2 regions of the Stutzerimonas sp. R40042 genome follow, and region 2 is predicted to be linked to the other one. Evidence: riboswitches for the same ligand, from Rfam matches in the RefSeq annotation. Region 2 holds a riboswitch; the other holds the start of a gene.
The links. Region 2 has a riboswitch for cobalamin ahead of btuB (TonB-dependent vitamin B12 receptor). Riboswitches for the same ligand answer to the same signal wherever they lie in the genome.
Positions count from the first base shown of each region.

Region 1 (7,812 bases), 600 kb from region 2:
CAGCTCGCCCAACTGCATGGGCAGTTGGACCAATGGCGCCAGGCCGAGCGCGAAACCGCGACCCTGCGCGAGCTTTGGTCTCAGCAACGCGGGCTCGAAACCAGCCGACGCGAACTGAGCGACGCCACCACCGGCCAGCAGGCGGAGCTGGACGGCCTGGTGCCGCTGGGCAAACAGGTCCGCGCCGAGCGCGACGCCGCCGAGCAGGCGCTGAACGTCACCCTCGCCTTGCTCGAACGCCAGCGCCTGGCGCGCAGCGCGAATGTCGAGGCGCTACGCGCCGCGCTGGTGCCGGGCGAGCCCTGCCCGGTCTGCGGCAGCCAGGAACATCCCTGGCATGCGGCCGATGCCATGCTCGCCGGCCTCGATCAGCAGGATGACCACGAGGCCGAACGCGCCCGCGAAGCGCTGCAGGCCCAGGACCAGCGCCTGCAGGAACTGCGCGACCGCCACGTCGCGCTGAACACCCAGTTGCGCCAGAGCCAGCAGCGTCAGAGCGAGGTCGAGGCGCAGCTGCAGACGCTGGCCCCGCGTCTGCACGCCCTGCCAGCGCATGCCGAACTGCTTCGCCAACCCGAAGGAACACGCGCGGACTGGCTGGAAGCCCAACTGGCGAACCTGAACCAGCAGATCGCCGATGCCAGCCGGCAGCAACAACAACTGCTCGGGTTGCAGCAGCGCAGCGAAACCCTGCAGCAAGCCTGGCAGGCCGCGCGCGAGGCCTGCGTCGAAGCGACCCAGCAGCTCGAGCGCCAGCGCGATGCCCTCGCCCGCGACGCCCAGCAGCTCGACGCAGAGCTGACGGCCTTCGCCGAGCTGCTACCGGCCGAGCGTCTGCAGCACTGGCGCGAAGATCCGGCGCAGACCTTTATGGAGCTGGACGCTGACATCGCCACGCGCCTGCAGCAACTGCAGGCGCAGACCGAGCTGGCCGATGAGCTGCGCCAGTGCGAGCAGCGCCGCAGCGACGAGCAGTTGCAACAACGCCATCGCCAGGAGAAACAGGCGAGCTGCCAGGCACGCCTGGCCGAACGCGAGAAGCTGCTGCTGGCCTGCCGGCAGGCACTGCAGACCAGCCTCGGCGAGCAGCCCAGCGCCAGCACCTGGCAGCAGCAACTGGACCTGGCCATCCAGACCGCGCGCCAGGCCCAGGTCGAAATCGAGCGCCAACTCAACGACGGCAGACTCGGCCTGACCCGCTTGCAGAGCGAACAGCAGAGCGGCCGCCAGCGCCACGCCGAACTGCAGCAGGAGCGCGACGCGCTGCAGGTCGAACTCGCCGCCTGGCGCAGCGCCCATCCGGCGCTGGACGACGCCACCCTCGCCCAGTTGCTGCAGATGGACGAGGCAATGCTGAGCGAGGCGCGCCAGCGCCTGCAGCAGAACGCCGAAACCCTGACTCGCTGTCGCGAGCGACTCGACGGCTGTCTCGCCCGACTGGCTAGCCATCAGCAGCAACAGACCGAGGCGCCTGAAGCCACGCAGCTGCAACAGGCACACGCCGAACAGCTGCAGCGCTGCGAACAGGCCGAGCAGCGCTGCGCCGAAACCCGCGCCGCGCTGCTCGACGACGACAAGCGCCGCCGCCAGAGCCACGCGCTGCTGGCACAGATCGACGAGGCGCGCGCCGAAATGCAGCGCTGGGGGCGTATCGCCGCGCTGATCGGCTCGAGCGACGGCGGCGCCTTCCGCAAGATCGCCCAGGCCTACAACCTCGACCTGCTGGTGCAGCACGCCAACGTGCAGCTGCGTCAGCTGGCCCGCCGTTATAGGCTCAAGCGCGGCGGAAGTCCGCTGGGCCTGCTGGTGATGGATACCGAGATGGGCGACGAGCTGCGCTCGGTGCATTCGCTGTCCGGCGGCGAGACCTTCCTCGTCTCGCTGGCCCTGGCACTGGGCCTGGCCTCGATGGCGTCGAGCAAGCTCAGGATCGAATCGCTGTTTATCGACGAGGGCTTCGGCAGCCTCGATCCCGAGTCGCTGCAGATCGCCATGGACGCGCTGGATTCGCTGCAGGCCCAGGGCCGCAAGGTGGCAGTGATCAGCCACGTGGCCGAGATGCACGAACGCATCCCGGTGCAGATTCAGGTGCAGCGCCAGGGCAACGGGCAGAGCGGGCTGAAGATCGTCGGCGGGCTGTCCTAGCGGTCGCCGGGCTGGCAGACCTTGCGGCCATTGGTCCGCTTGTGTTTCGCCAGCATCGGCCGTAAGGTTCGCGCGTTTTCTTATCCGCCCAGGTGTGCGCGACCAAAAGGTCGGCATTAAACGGGAAGCCGGTGCGCTCGAAGAGCAAGGCCGGCGCTGCCCCCGCAACGGTAATCGACCGTGATCCTCAGGGATCGCCGTCCGCTCGACAGCCACTGTGTTCCGACATGGGAAGGTGAGCGTGATGCGTGTCGAAAGCCCGGAGACCGGCCTGACGGATTCGACTGGTGTTGCGGAGGGCAGCACCGTCAAGCGCTGCTGCCCGTCATCCCGCGCTTGTTCCTGCCCTCCTCAAAAGTTTGCGATCTTTTGAGGAATTCCAAGAATGAAACTGTCCCGACTTGCCCTCGCCGTGGCGCTGCTGCCTGGCGTGCAGGTGTTTGCTGCCGATGCCGAGCAGGAACTGCCGAGCATGCTTATCACCTCGGCCCGCCAGGCCGAGCCCCGCGCCCAGGCCACTGCAGCCAATACCGTCTTCACTCGCGCCGATATCGAACGCCTGCAGGCACGCAACGTGCCCGAGCTGTTGCGTCGGGTCCCGGGCGTGCAGGTGAGCAGCGCCGGTGGCTTGCCATCGCTGTCGCTGCGCGGCACCGGAACCGCGCAAACACTGGTACTGGTCGACGGCCAACGCATTGCTTCAGCCACCAGCGGCTTCGCCCGTCTCGACTACCTGGCTATCGACAACATCGAGCGTGTCGAAGTGATCCGTGGGCCGCGCTCCTCGCTTTACGGCGCGGATGCCATTGGTGGCGTCATCCAGATCTTTACCCGTCGCGGCAAACCCGGAATAAATCCGGAAGTCCGCTTGGCCGCCGGCAGCGACCAGACCTTTCAGCGCAGCCTGAGCCTGGCAGCAGGAACGGAGCAGACTCGCGTCCACCTCGGCGCCAGCCTCGATGAGCGCGACGGCTTCGACATCACCCGCGACAATCGCGGCGCTGACCAAGACAACGATGGCCAGCGCAACAAGGCCCTGCACTTGAAGCTGGATCACCAGTTCGATGCGGACTGGAAAGCCGGCCTGAGTCTCAACGACCAGCGCGGCAAGAACGAGTATGACGATGCCTACGAGTTCGCCCCGGGCACGCCGCAGGACGAGTTTCGTGTCAGCAGCTACAGCGGTTATTTGGACGGCCAGCTAAGCGACGTCTGGAACAGCCGTCTGGAGCTGGGTCGCAGCTTCGATCGCAACCGCGCGGTCGGCTCCAACTACAACGACGGTCTGCTGGAGACCACCCGCCACTCTGCAGCCTGGATCAACCGTTTGCAGCTGAGCGAGCGCCAGCAGCTTAGCGCGGGCAGCGACTGGTACGAGGACCGCCTCGATGCCACCACCGCCTACCAGGAAGACAGCCGCGACAATCTCGCCTTTTTTGCTCAGCACAGCTTCCAGGGCGAACACTTCGGCACCGAACTGGGTCTGCGTCACGACGACAACCAGCAGTTTGGCAGCCACAACAGCTGGAACGCAGCCTTCAGCCTGCCGGTAGGTCAGTCGCAGCGCTGGATTCTGAGCTATGGCGAAGGCTTCCGCGCCCCGACGTTCACCGACCTCTACGCACCGCCCGCCTGGGGTCCCAATCCGGACCTGAAGCCGGAGACTTCGAAGACGTACGAATTGCAATGGCGCGGCGAATTCGAAGAGACCCAACTGGAAGCCTCCCTTTATCGCACCGATGTCGAAGACATGATTGCCTGGGGTGGAACCCGGATGGAAAACGTCAGCCAGGCACGGATCAACGGTTTCGAAGCCAGCGCGGCGCGTGAGCTGTTGGGCTGGCAGGCGAGCCTCGGCGTTAGCATCATCGATCCGCGCGACCGGGATAGCGGCCATACTCTGGCGCGACGGGCAAAGCGCACACTCAGCATCGACCTTGATCGTACGTTCGGCGCGCTTTCGGCTGGCGCCGGTTGGCACGTTTCCAGCGCCCGTTACGACACCATCGCAAACACCCGCGAGCTGTCCGGCTATGGGGTCTTCGACCTAAGAGCAGCCTGGCAGAGCCATCCCGAGTTGCGCTGGGAGGCGAAGGTCAACAATCTGTTCGATCGCGACTATGCACTGGCGACCTATAACCGCCCAGACGGAGCTAACTGGTGGGATCCGTCGCAGAATTACGGCTATCACGAGGCGGCGCGAACCCTGCTGTTCGCCGTCACCTGGACTCCATCACTGTAATCGCGTCTACCGGCGCGCCCGCTCAGGGCGCTGCCGCCATCACCTCGCAGAGCTTCCGGATCGCCCCCAGCATCTGGAAGCTCGGGCGCTCCAGGCCCTTGTCGGGCACTTCCAGCAATCGCCCGTTGCGCACGGCATCTAGCTGTGGCCAGGCCTGCCATTCGTCCAGCTGCGCCCCGCTACCGGCCAGGATGACTTCCGGGTCGCGGGCGAGCACCGCTTCGATGCTCACCTGCGGCGCGGCCAGGGTCAGGTCGGCGAAGACGTTGCGCCCGCCACACACCTCGATCGCTTCGCTGATGATCTGCTGCCCGCCGAGGGTATACAGCGGGCGGTTCCAGACCTGGTAGAACACCCGCAACGGCTGTTCACGGGCGTAGGCTGTGCGCAGCTCGGCGAGGCCGGCGCGAAACGCCTCGGCCAGGCGCTCGCCCTGCTCCGTGCGGCCGACCGCCTGGCCGATCACCCTGAATTGCTCGGCCAGCCCGTCGAGGCGAGTCTGCGCCACCACCAGCACGGGAACACCGAACTGCTGCAGCTGCTCGCGCTGGCTGCGCGGCACGCTGTCCGGCCAGAGCAGGACCAGATCGGGGCGCAGGCTGAGCAAGGTCTCCATCTCGACCTGGCCATAACGCCCCACCGATGGCATCTGAGCCAGGGCCGCAGGACGTTCGCCGCCGTCCAGCACACCGGCCAGGCGGTCTACGGCATCGAGTTCCAGCATGATTTCGCTGAGCGAGGGCGCCAGGCTTACTACCCGCTGCGCGGCCACCGCAGGCAAGGTGGCCAGCAGCGCCAGAGCGGCGAGCAAAAGGTGACGCATCAGTGAAGCTGCCGCGGAATACGGTAGAGCACCAGCAGCACCAGGCTGCCGAATACCAGCAACAGGCGGGCCACCGGTTCCATGCCCAGCAGCGCCCCGGCGGCGGCGAACCAGGCCGGCAGCGAGGCGATCAGCAGGCCGCGACGGCGGAGGCGACGCAAGCGTGCCCAGGCGTCGGCCTCCATAGGGCTTTCCAACGCCTGCTCGATGGCAATCAGTGCGTGCTTGAAGGCGGTGAAGGCCGGCAGGCTGAAGAACAGCGAGACCAGGCCGGCAGCGAAAAGAGGCAGGCCCCAGTCAATGCGCAGTGCCGGTGCACGGCCCAGCACCAGCACCGGCATCACCATCAGGAGGGTGTGCAGCCAGCCGTCACGCGCGAGCTGGCGGCGAACGGCGAGGCGGTTCACGACTGCTCGGCTTCGCCCTGGTGGATCTCGCCGAGCATGTGGCCGAGTTTGCCGGCCTTGGTGGCGAGGTACTTGCGGTTGTGCGGGTTGTGCGCGACCTGCAGCGGCTTGCGCTCGGCCACGCGGATGCCGAAGCCTTGCAGCGCCTTGACCTTGCGCGGGTTGTTGGTCATCAGCTTGATCTCGGCGATACCCAGGTGCTCGAGCATCGGCAGGCAGATGCCGTAGTCACGCATGTCCGGGGCGAAGCCCAGGCGCTCGTTGGCCTCGACGGTATCGGCGCCGGCGTCCTGCAGTTCGTAGGCGCGGATCTTGTTCAGCAGGCCGATGCCGCGTCCTTCCTGACGTAGATAGAGCAGCACGCCGCGACCTTCGTCGGCAATCGCGCGCAGCGCCGCTTCCAGCTGGAAGCCGCAGTCACAGCGCAGGCTGAACAGAGCATCGCCGGTCAGGCATTCGGAATGCAGACGCCCAAGCACCGGCTTGCCATCGGCCACGTCGCCGAGGGTCAGCGCGACATGTTCCTTGCCAGTGTCCTGGTCGAGAAAACCATGCATGGTGAACACGCCGAACGGTGTCGGCAGTTGGGAAGCGGCGACGAACACGACAGACACGGGCGGAAATCCCAGGCGGCAGAAAAGCGGACACTATAACACTAACCGGGGGCACATCTGGCTGAAGAGTTCGCCGTCGAGCGTGTCTATCGTGCCGTGCAGGCGGATCAGCCTGAACTCAGGAGGTCTTCGACTCCAGCACCAGCACGCCCTGCTCCTCGCGCCAGCTGACCCGACCGAGAAAGCTCATGCCGAGCAGCGCCTCGGTGGGTGAGCCGCCCTCGACGACGACGGCCTCGACGCCAAGCACTTCGATCGCGCCGACCTTGACGCTGTTCAGGTGCACGCGCCAGGCCTTGGCCGTGCCGCTGGCGGTGCTCACCACCATCGGCCGGCCGTTGACACGATAGTCGATGCCCAAGCGACGAGCCTGATGCTCGTTGATCGCCACCGAGGTGGCGCCGGTATCGACGAGGAACTGGATCGACTGGCCATTGATCGCACCGGCAATCCAGTAATGGCCGCCGGTGCCCTTGGCCACGCTCAGCTGGGTCTTGCTCGGCGCTGCATAGGCGCCGCTGTATTCACGGCTCAGGTTGTAGTGACGCTCGACGCCGTCGACCCGCAGCACCGCGCCGCTGGCATCGGCGCTGACCACCTGGACGCCACCCGGCCCGGTCTGCCCGACCCTGACCAGCTTGCGCTGGCCGTCGACGTTGACCACCGCAGCGCCCGGAAACAGCCCGACCACTTGCACCATGGAGGCGGCCTGCGCCAGCGCGGGCAGGAGCAACAGGCTGGCGAACAGAACGGAGACGCTACGCATGGCTATTTCTTCCTCGAAACCGGGCCCGGGGCGAACGCCGATCATCCTTCAATGGCCGACCGCCTGCAGCGACCGGACGCACAATCAAACCAACAGCGCCACCAGTCCCTGCATGACCGCCCAGGCGGCGACCCCGGCGAGGACATCGTCGAGCATGATGCCCACCCCACCATGAATATGCCGATCCACCCAGCTGATCGGCCAGGGCTTGGCGATATCCATCACGCGAAACACCACGAAGCCGAGCAGCAGCCAGTACCAGCCCTCCGGCACCAGCCAGAAGGTGATCCAGATGCCGACGAACTCATCCCAGACGATGCCTTCGTGGTCGTGCACGCCGAGTTCGCGCGCCACCTTGCCGCACAGCCAGACGCCGAACAGCATGGTCAAGCCGAGCATCAGCAGATAACCCCAGCCTGGCAGCAACTGCCACAGCGGCACGAACGGCAGCGCTACCAGCGAACCCCAGGTGCCCGGCGCCTTGGGCATCAGTCCGGAACCGAAGCCGAACGCCAGGTTGTGCCAGGGATCGGACCAGACCAGAGTTTGCGGCTTGGCCGCGACCGGCGAGGTATCAGTCAAAACAGCGTTCCTTCTCGGATTGATCGCGGGCTGAGCAGGCCCGCAACGCCCTCATGGATTGAAATGGTTGTAGCCGCGTTCGGACACGGCCACCTCGTTGCCCGCCGCGTCCAGCAGCTGCACCCCCTGCCCCGCCGTCACCCGGCCGATGACCTGCACCGGCCAGCCGGCAGCCTGCAGCGGCGCCAGTTCGGCAGGCGGCAGGGTGAAGGCCAGCAGGTAGTCGTCGCCGC
Region 1 covers NZ_CP113258.1:860,575-868,386, reverse strand. Annotated here, with positions in the region: gene OUY36_RS04035 (AAA family ATPase) at 1-2,145, shown strand, start outside; cobalamin riboswitch at 2,218-2,434, shown strand; gene OUY36_RS04030 (TonB-dependent receptor domain-containing protein) at 2,531-4,387, shown strand; gene OUY36_RS04025 (cobalamin-binding protein) at 4,410-5,210, opposite strand; gene OUY36_RS04020 (hypothetical protein) at 5,210-5,617, opposite strand; gene ribA (GTP cyclohydrolase II) at 5,614-6,231, opposite strand; gene OUY36_RS04010 (retropepsin-like aspartic protease family protein) at 6,350-6,997, opposite strand; gene OUY36_RS04005 (phosphatidylglycerophosphatase A family protein) at 7,082-7,579, opposite strand; gene thiL (thiamine-phosphate kinase) at 7,631-7,812, opposite strand, start outside.
Region 1: another riboswitch for cobalamin. It lies ahead of OUY36_RS04030 (TonB-dependent receptor domain-containing protein); the one in region 2 lies ahead of btuB (TonB-dependent vitamin B12 receptor).

Region 2 (7,812 bases):
CGGCCTCGCCCGCCGCTTCCCAGAGCAGGCGTCGCGACTCCTCTTCGCCGACCATCCACAGGTCGAGCTGATAGACCGGCTTGCCACTGGCACGCGCGAGGATCATCGGGTCGAGAAAGTCCGGCCCGCACTTGAACACCCGCACGCGCTTGCCCTGCCGCGCATGCAACCGCGCCAGAGCCGCAGTGACGGTGGTCTTGCCCTGGCCGGAGGCCGGCGCGGCGATCAACAGCGCCGGGCAGCTTCTACTGGTCATTGCGGTCTCTCATCAGCAGCGTAGGGTGGATGACGCTTCACCCATCCACCGACCACGCCGAGGGTGGATGAAACAGACGCCATCCAGCCTACGCAACGGTCCGTGAATGTCTTGAGCGCAGGCATCAAAATTCGACGCCTTTCTGCGCCTTCACGCCGGCCTTGAATGCGTGCTTGATCAGGCCCATCTCGGTGACGGTATCCGCCGCCTCGATCAGACCCGCCGGCGCGCCGCGACCGGTGACTACCACGTGCTGCAACAGCGGACGCGACTCGATGTCGGCGAGCACCGGCGCCAGTTCCAGATAGCCGTACTTCAGGGCGATGTTCAGTTCGTCGAGCACCACCAGGCCGATCTCGGGATCGGTCAGCAACTCGGCCGCCACCGCCCAGGCCTCGCGGGCCTTGGCGATGTCGCGCTGGCGATCCTGGGTTTCCCAGGTGAAGCCCTCACCCATCACGTGGTAGCGGACCTCGTCCGGAAAGCGCCGGAAGAACGCCTCCTCGCCGGTGCTGGCCGCGCCCTTGATGAACTGCACCACGCCGACCTTGATGCCATGGCCGAGCGCACGCGCGACCATGCCGAAGGCGGAACTGCTCTTGCCCTTGCCGTTGCCGGTGTGCACCAGCAGCAGGCCGTACTCGTCCTGCGCCTCGGCGATCTTCTCGTCGATCAGCGCCTTCTTGCGCTGCATGCGCGCCTTGTGGCGATCATCGCGTTCGCTGGATTCGCTCATGCGCGGGCCTCGTCACGCTGCCCAGACCAGGCGCGCAGACCGACGAACAGCAGCGCGGCGACGCCGACATACAGCGCAAGGGTCGACAGGTAGCGCGGGTAATAGGTGGCGATTCGGTCGACCAGCAGCGCCAGCGTCGGCTCCGGGTAGCGCCCGGAGAAATAGAGGAAGCCGCCGCCGGAGAACAGGTAGCAGACGAAGGCGCTGGCCATCACGCACAGCGCCAGGGTCGCCAGGCTGCTGAACTGGTCACGATGCAGACGGGCGTAGAGCCGGCCGCCCAGCCACAGCGAACCGTAAGCCGGCACGAGCATCCAGTAAGCTGGCGACATGCACCAGTCGCTGACCCCGGCCCACTGGATGGCGGCGAAATCCAACAGCGACGCCTCGAGAAACAGTGCCGGAAACACCCACTTCGGCCGCACCAGGACGCCGGCGAGGAAGAACACCGCCCAGGACGCGCTCGGCAGGTTGACGCTGGCGAAGTGCTGTCCGCGGGTCATGGCCAGCAGCGCGGCAAGCGCGAGGCCGCCCAGCAGCTGGTATCTCGGGGCAAGCTTGATCATTGCAGTCTCCTTCTGTGGGCGCGGGCGACATGCCCGCGCCGCGGTCTTACAGCGCCTGGTAGCGCACGGTCAGGTAAGCGGCCTGGCCGGGCTGGTTGTAGCCCTCGGCGGTCTCGTAGTCGGCATCCAGCAGGTTGGCGACGCGCGCCTGCAGACGCCACTCCGGGGTGATGCGGTATTCGCCGCGCAGGTCGAGGGTGGCGTAGCCGGACAGCTCGCGGGTGTTGGCCAGGTCGTCGTAGCGCTGCCCTTCGGCGTGCAGGCTGGCACCGACGCTGAAGGCACCGAGCCGACGGTCGACATCGAGGTTGAACAGCTGCTTGGCCCGACGCGCCAGTTCGTTGCCGCGGTTGGCGCCGGCGGAGCGGTTCTCCGGTTCCAGCAGGCTGTAGTTGGCATTCCAGTCCCAGCCGAGCAACTGGCTGCCGAGCACCAGCTCGACCCCACGGATGCGCGCTTCCTGCACGTTGGCCGGAGCGGAGATGCTGGCGTCATAGGCGATCAGGTCATCCACTACGGTGCGATAGGCATTCACTGCCCAGTGGCCCCAGACATGCTGCCCGGCAAGGCCGATCTCGAGGCTCTCGGAGGTTTCCGCATTCAGCTCGGGATTGCCGTAGTTGGGGAAATACAGCTCGTTGAAGGTCGGTGCCTTGAATGCCGTGCCGTAGCTGATGGTGCCGCGCAGCCAGTCGGTCAGCGCATAGCCGTAGCCGATGTTGCCGGTGTCGTGCTGGCCGAACTGCTCGTTGTCGTCCCGGCGCAGCGACAGCTGCCAATCATGGCGGCCGACTTCGCCCAGGTACTGCGCGAAATAGCCGTCGTTGTCCCGGGAGTCCTCGGCATAGACCGTGGTGCCGTTGACCTCGTCGCGCTGGTGATCGGCACCCAGGATCAGCGTATGCCCCGCAGTCAGCTCGATATCGTTCTGCCAGCTGAGCGTGTCGCGACGGCTGTCGAAGCGTGAATAGAACTGCCCGTCCTGATAGGCATCGGATTTGTCTTCGCTGCGTCCGGCCTGCAGTGTCACCCGCCAGGGTTCCAGCGGACTGAAGCGCGCACGGGTGCCGAAGACCCTCGACTCACCATCGGCATTGGCGCCGAAACCGGACGTGCGGGCGCGGTTTACGCTGTCGTAGTCGTTATGGGATTTGGCCTGCAGCAGGTTGGCGTCCAGCTCCAGGCCGTTGTCGAAGCGGTAGCCGGCGCTCAGTGTCGCGGACAGGTTGCGATAGCCGTCGGCGTCACGTTCGTAGCCGCTGGTGTCCGCCGACTTGACGTTGATGCCGTCGGTGTCCGAGCCGCTGACGCCCAGGCTGTACCAGCCACGACCGTCGCCGCCGGAAACGCCGGCGCTGCCGGTATAGGTGTCATGGGTGCCGTAGCCGGCCGAGAAGAACGGCTTGACGCCCTGCCCCTGGCCCTTGCGGGTGAATATCTGGATCACCCCGCCGATGGCCTCCGATCCGTACAGGCTGGAACGCGGACCGCGGACCACCTCGATGCGCTCGATCAGCTCCAGCGGCAGATCCTGCAGGGCCGCGCCGCCGCCCGTGACCGAGCCGATCTTGATGCCGTCGATCATCACCAGCACATGATCGGATTCGGTGCCGCGCATGAACAGCGAGGTGGACTTGCCGGGCCCGCCGTTGTTGGCCAGCGAAACGCCAGGCACCTGCTTGAGCAGCTCCGGCAGCGAATTGGCCTGGCTGCGCTCGATCCGCTCGCGGTCGATCACGGTTACCGCGGCCAGGCTCTGCTGAGCCGTCTGCGCGGTACGGGTGGCGGTCACCACCTGTTGCTGGAGATCCAGCGGGGCTGCGGCCAGTTGGCCGATGGAAAAGGGAAAACTGCCGAGCAGCACATAGGCCGCTGGCTTGAAACGGGGCTTGCCAGTCAAGGTTCAGGTCTCCGTCGTGCCCACCCGCACGACTGAAAGTCGACGAAGACAGACGGAGGAACCGCAAAAGGAAGGGAATACCGCGAGGGATATGCACCCGCCCAGCGCCCGCCGCACTGTCAGTGAAATGCGACAGGCCGGTCTCCGGGCTTGCGAGCGTATGCCGTGCGGCATCTCGAAACCGCGCCTTCCCATGCGTCATGCACAGTGGCCGTTGCGGTTTCTCGACTCGCCTACCGTTGCGGGGGCAGCGCCGGAATCTTCGTGAGAATGGACCGGCTTCCCTGTTTCACCCGTCTGGCACAAGGCCAGGGGGCACCTGAGGCGACGCGGAGGTTAGTCCAAGGTCGGGGATCACGCAACCACGAGGTTGTCGCACGGCCTCTGCAATCTTCGCTTGCATCTCGCCGCTTGGAACGGCGGACGCCGAAAGGCTTCGAATGCAACAATGCCAGCAAACAGCCAGGACCCTCAGCCAAGCCCATGACCAGCATCGTGCAGATCTCCGACACCCATTTCGGCACCGAGCAACCCGCCGTGGTCCAGGCGCTGGAGGATCATGTAAGTGAGCATCGAGCCGATCTGCTGGTGTTCTCCGGCGACATCACCCAGCGCGCCCGCCGCGGGCAGTTCGCCAGTGCCGCGGCCTTCGTCCGTCGGCTGGAGGCCGACGGCGTCGGCGAAACGCTGGTGATTCCGGGCAATCACGACATCCCGCTGTACAACCTCTTCGCCCGTCTGTTCACACCGTACGGCAACTACCGGCGACACTTCGGTGATGAGCTGGAACCGGTTTTCGAGAACGACGACATGCTGGTGATCGGGCTCAATACCACCCATCCGCGCCGACACAAGGACGGCGTGGTGACGGGGCGGCAAGTGGAACGGGTGGCGCAGCGGCTGGCCGAGGGTGACCCGCGCAAGATTCGCATCGTGGTGGCCCACCAGCCATTCGGCGCGATGGTACCGAGCGATCTGAGCAATCTGCAGCACGGCGCTGAACCCGCGCTGCAACGCTGGGCCGAGCACGGGCTGGATCTGGTGATGGGCGGGCACATCCATCTGCCCTACGTGCTGCCGCTGTCCAGGCAGTACAGCGGCCTCGCGCGGGAGATCTGGATGGTGCAGGCGGGCACCACACTCTCGACCCGCCTGCGTGGCACCTCGCCGAACTCCTTCAACCGGCTCAAGCTGCACCCGGGCGAGGAGAAGAAGGTCTGCGTCGAGCGCTGGGACCTGCTCGACGGTCGCTTCGTGCTGGGCTCGCACTTCAACCTGAGCTGGTGACCCACGCTCGCGCGCCGTGATCAGCCTATCGACAGGCCGATCAGGTAGACCCCGGCGAAGCCAATGTTGAAGGCGATGAACAGATAGAGCATGTGCCGCAGGTAGCTGCCGAAGGTGAGGCCCGGCACCTTGCTCATGGCGACGATACCGGCGGCCGAACCGATCACCAGCAGCGAACCGCCGACGCCGACCGCGTAGGTCAGCACCATCCATTCGGCAACGCCCATCTGCAGCCCGGACTTGAGCAACGCGGCGGTCAGCGGCACGTTGTCGATCGCCGCGGACATCACGCCCATCAGGTAGTTGGCCATCACCGCCGGCACCTGGTCATAGATGTGCACCAGCCCGTCGAGCACGCGAACCTCCTTGAGCATGCCCACCAGCAGAAGGATGCCGAGGAAGAAGAACAGCGTCTCGAACTCCACTTGACGCACGTATTCGAGAATCGGATCGGAGTCGTTGTCGTCGCTGAAGAAGCGCGCAACCAGGAACATCACCGAAAGCCCGGCGAGAAAAGTCAGCACTGGCGGAATCTGGAACAGGAAGTTGCCGATGATGGTGCCGAGAATGGTGCAGAGGAAGATCAGCGCGATGGCGACATCCACGCCGCGCACGTCCTTACGGTGCGCCTGCACCACCACCTCGCCGCGCATACCGATCGACAGCATCGCCGCCAGCACCATCACCGCGATGAACGCCGGAACGGCCAGCACCAGTAGTTGAAGAATCGCCACCTTGCCGGCGAGAAAGATCATCAGCGTGGTGACGTCACCGGTGATCAGCGCGACACCACCGGAGTTGACCGCGAACACCACCAACGTGGCGAACTTGATGGTCTTCGCCCTATCCAGCTGCAGCGAGAGGATCAGGGTGATGGAAACCAGCGTCGCGGTGATGTTGTCGGCCAGCGAGGAGAACACGAAGCAGAAGGTCGCGGTGAGGAACAGCAGCGCGCGCTCACTGATTCTTTGCGGCAAGACGAGATAGATTAGGTTCTCGATCATGCCCTTCTTGTTCAGGTAGGCGACGAAGGTCATCGCCGCCACCAGGAAGATCCACAATCCGGCGATCTCGGCGATGTTCTCGTTGAGGCTTTCCAGCACGGTTTCCCGCACCTCGCCAGCCGGAGCAAAGATGAACAACAGCAGCCAGGCCAGGGTGCCGAAGAACAGCGTCACCTTGGCCTTGTTCACATGGGTTACTTCTTCGAGCACGACGCCAAGCAGCGCCGCCACCGCCAGTGCAATCAGCACGTACGTCAGCAATTCAGGCATATCTCACCTAATGGGAAGTGGGGAAAAAGGGTCTGTGCGCGACGGAACGACGCACGGGGAGGAATTGGGGAGGCGCATGTTAGCCAAAGCACCAGACGAGCGGAATCACCGCATGTCAAACGGAGAATGTTTCAGCATATGAATGCGACTAAAGACAGGCTGTCTACGACGGGGGTTCTATGCGGATGAGGCTCAGGGGTTGCGGGCCAGTTGCTCCTGGTCGAGCACGCGCTTGGCGCCCAGATAACTCTTCTGCCAGTAGCCGGCAGTAAGACTGTCCAGACGTACCGTGCCGCCAGATGATGGCGCGTGAACGAAGCGGTCTTCGCCAACGTAGATGCCTGCGTGGCTGACCCGGCGCCCACCGCTGGTCGCGAAGAACACCAGATCGCCGGGCAGCAGTGCGTCGCGCCGTACCGACGGGCCGCGCAGATTGCTCATGGCTTGAGTAGTGCGAGGGAGCTGGATGCCGGCTGCGCCGCGGTAGACGTAGCCGATCAGGCCACTGCAGTCGAAACCGCTGTCCGGCGTGTTGCCGCCCCAGCGATAGGGCGTACCGACCAGGCCAATCGCGCTGAACAGCACGTCTTCAGCGGCGCCGGGTACGGCCTGATGGGCCTTGGGCGTCTGCACGAGTGGCGGCGTGGGCGCCTGCCCGGCACAGGCGGTCAGCAGCGCAGTCAGAACAACGAGCGTGAGACGAGCCGGATAGTGCATGGCAGAGCGGTCCAGGCAAATGAGCCATCACTCTGCCGGCATGTACGGGAAGACGCAACCCCCACAGGTCGCGGGATCAGTGATGGACCGTGTGCGGAACCAGGTCCGAAGCCAGAGCGAGCACGCGCTTGGCTTCCATGTAACTGGCGCGCCAGTACTTGTCGTCCAGGCTGTCGACGCGCACGCCACCACTGCGGCTGCTGGAGGCATGGATGAACTGGTCGTCGCCGATGTAGATACCGGCGTGGCTGACTCGGCCACGGCCGCGGTTGTTGAAGAACACCACGTCGCCCGGCTCGAGCTCACTGCGCTTGACCACCGGTGCGTCGAGGTTGATCAGCTCGCGAGTGGAACGCGGCAGCTCGAGCCCGGCTTCCTTGCGGAACAGAAAACCGACGAAGCCGCTGCAGTCGAATCCGCTCTTCACCGAACTGCCACCGTAGCGATACGGGGTACCGACCAGGGTGAAGCCGCGCTCGAGGATGCTGTCGGCCAGCTGCGGCAGCTGGTAGTCGTGTTCGTCGGTCAGTTCGGCCAACGACTGCTCTTCACTCTTGTCGAGGGCAGCGAAGTCGAAGTCTGCAAGAGGATGATTGTGCGACAGCCGAGGCGATTCGATCTGCTGCTCGGTCTGTACGGGCTGGCCGGCGCAGGCGGTCAGCAGGGCGATGAGTGCGAGAGGCACGAGGGGTGCGAAGCGTTGGCGCATGGGCACGGCCGTGTCATTGATTCCAAAGTGCCGGCGACTATGCCTTCTATCGCTTCGATGATCAATTTCAATCGGACGAATTGTGACGAATCCCCTGCGACAAAACGTCTGCGCGCCCCGCCTGCGGCCGACGCAGCCGCTTGATCTCGGTTGCGTCGGCCGCGAGAGCACTATCCGGGCTGATCAGCATCCGCACTGCCCGGCGTGCTCCGGCGCGCTTGCGCAACCGCCGGCACCGCAGCCGTGCGCATCATGCGAATCGTTGCGCAGGGCATCGGCCATGTCCGCCATCGCCTGCTCGAGCCGGACGCGCAAGTCACCGCCCATGAGGGTTTCGGCCAGCGCCTTGTGCATGCAGAACATCCAT
Region 2 covers NZ_CP113258.1:1,457,571-1,465,382, reverse strand. Annotated here, with positions in the region: gene OUY36_RS06965 (cobyrinate a,c-diamide synthase) at 1-256, opposite strand, end outside; gene cobO (cob(I)yrinic acid a,c-diamide adenosyltransferase) at 381-992, opposite strand; gene OUY36_RS06955 (hypothetical protein) at 989-1,558, opposite strand; gene btuB (TonB-dependent vitamin B12 receptor) at 1,605-3,458, opposite strand; cobalamin riboswitch at 3,577-3,796, opposite strand; gene OUY36_RS06945 (metallophosphoesterase family protein) at 3,942-4,745, shown strand; gene nhaD (sodium:proton antiporter NhaD) at 4,766-6,019, opposite strand; gene OUY36_RS06935 (C40 family peptidase) at 6,212-6,736, opposite strand; gene OUY36_RS06930 (C40 family peptidase) at 6,813-7,445, opposite strand; gene OUY36_RS06925 (group II truncated hemoglobin) at 7,629-7,812, opposite strand, start outside.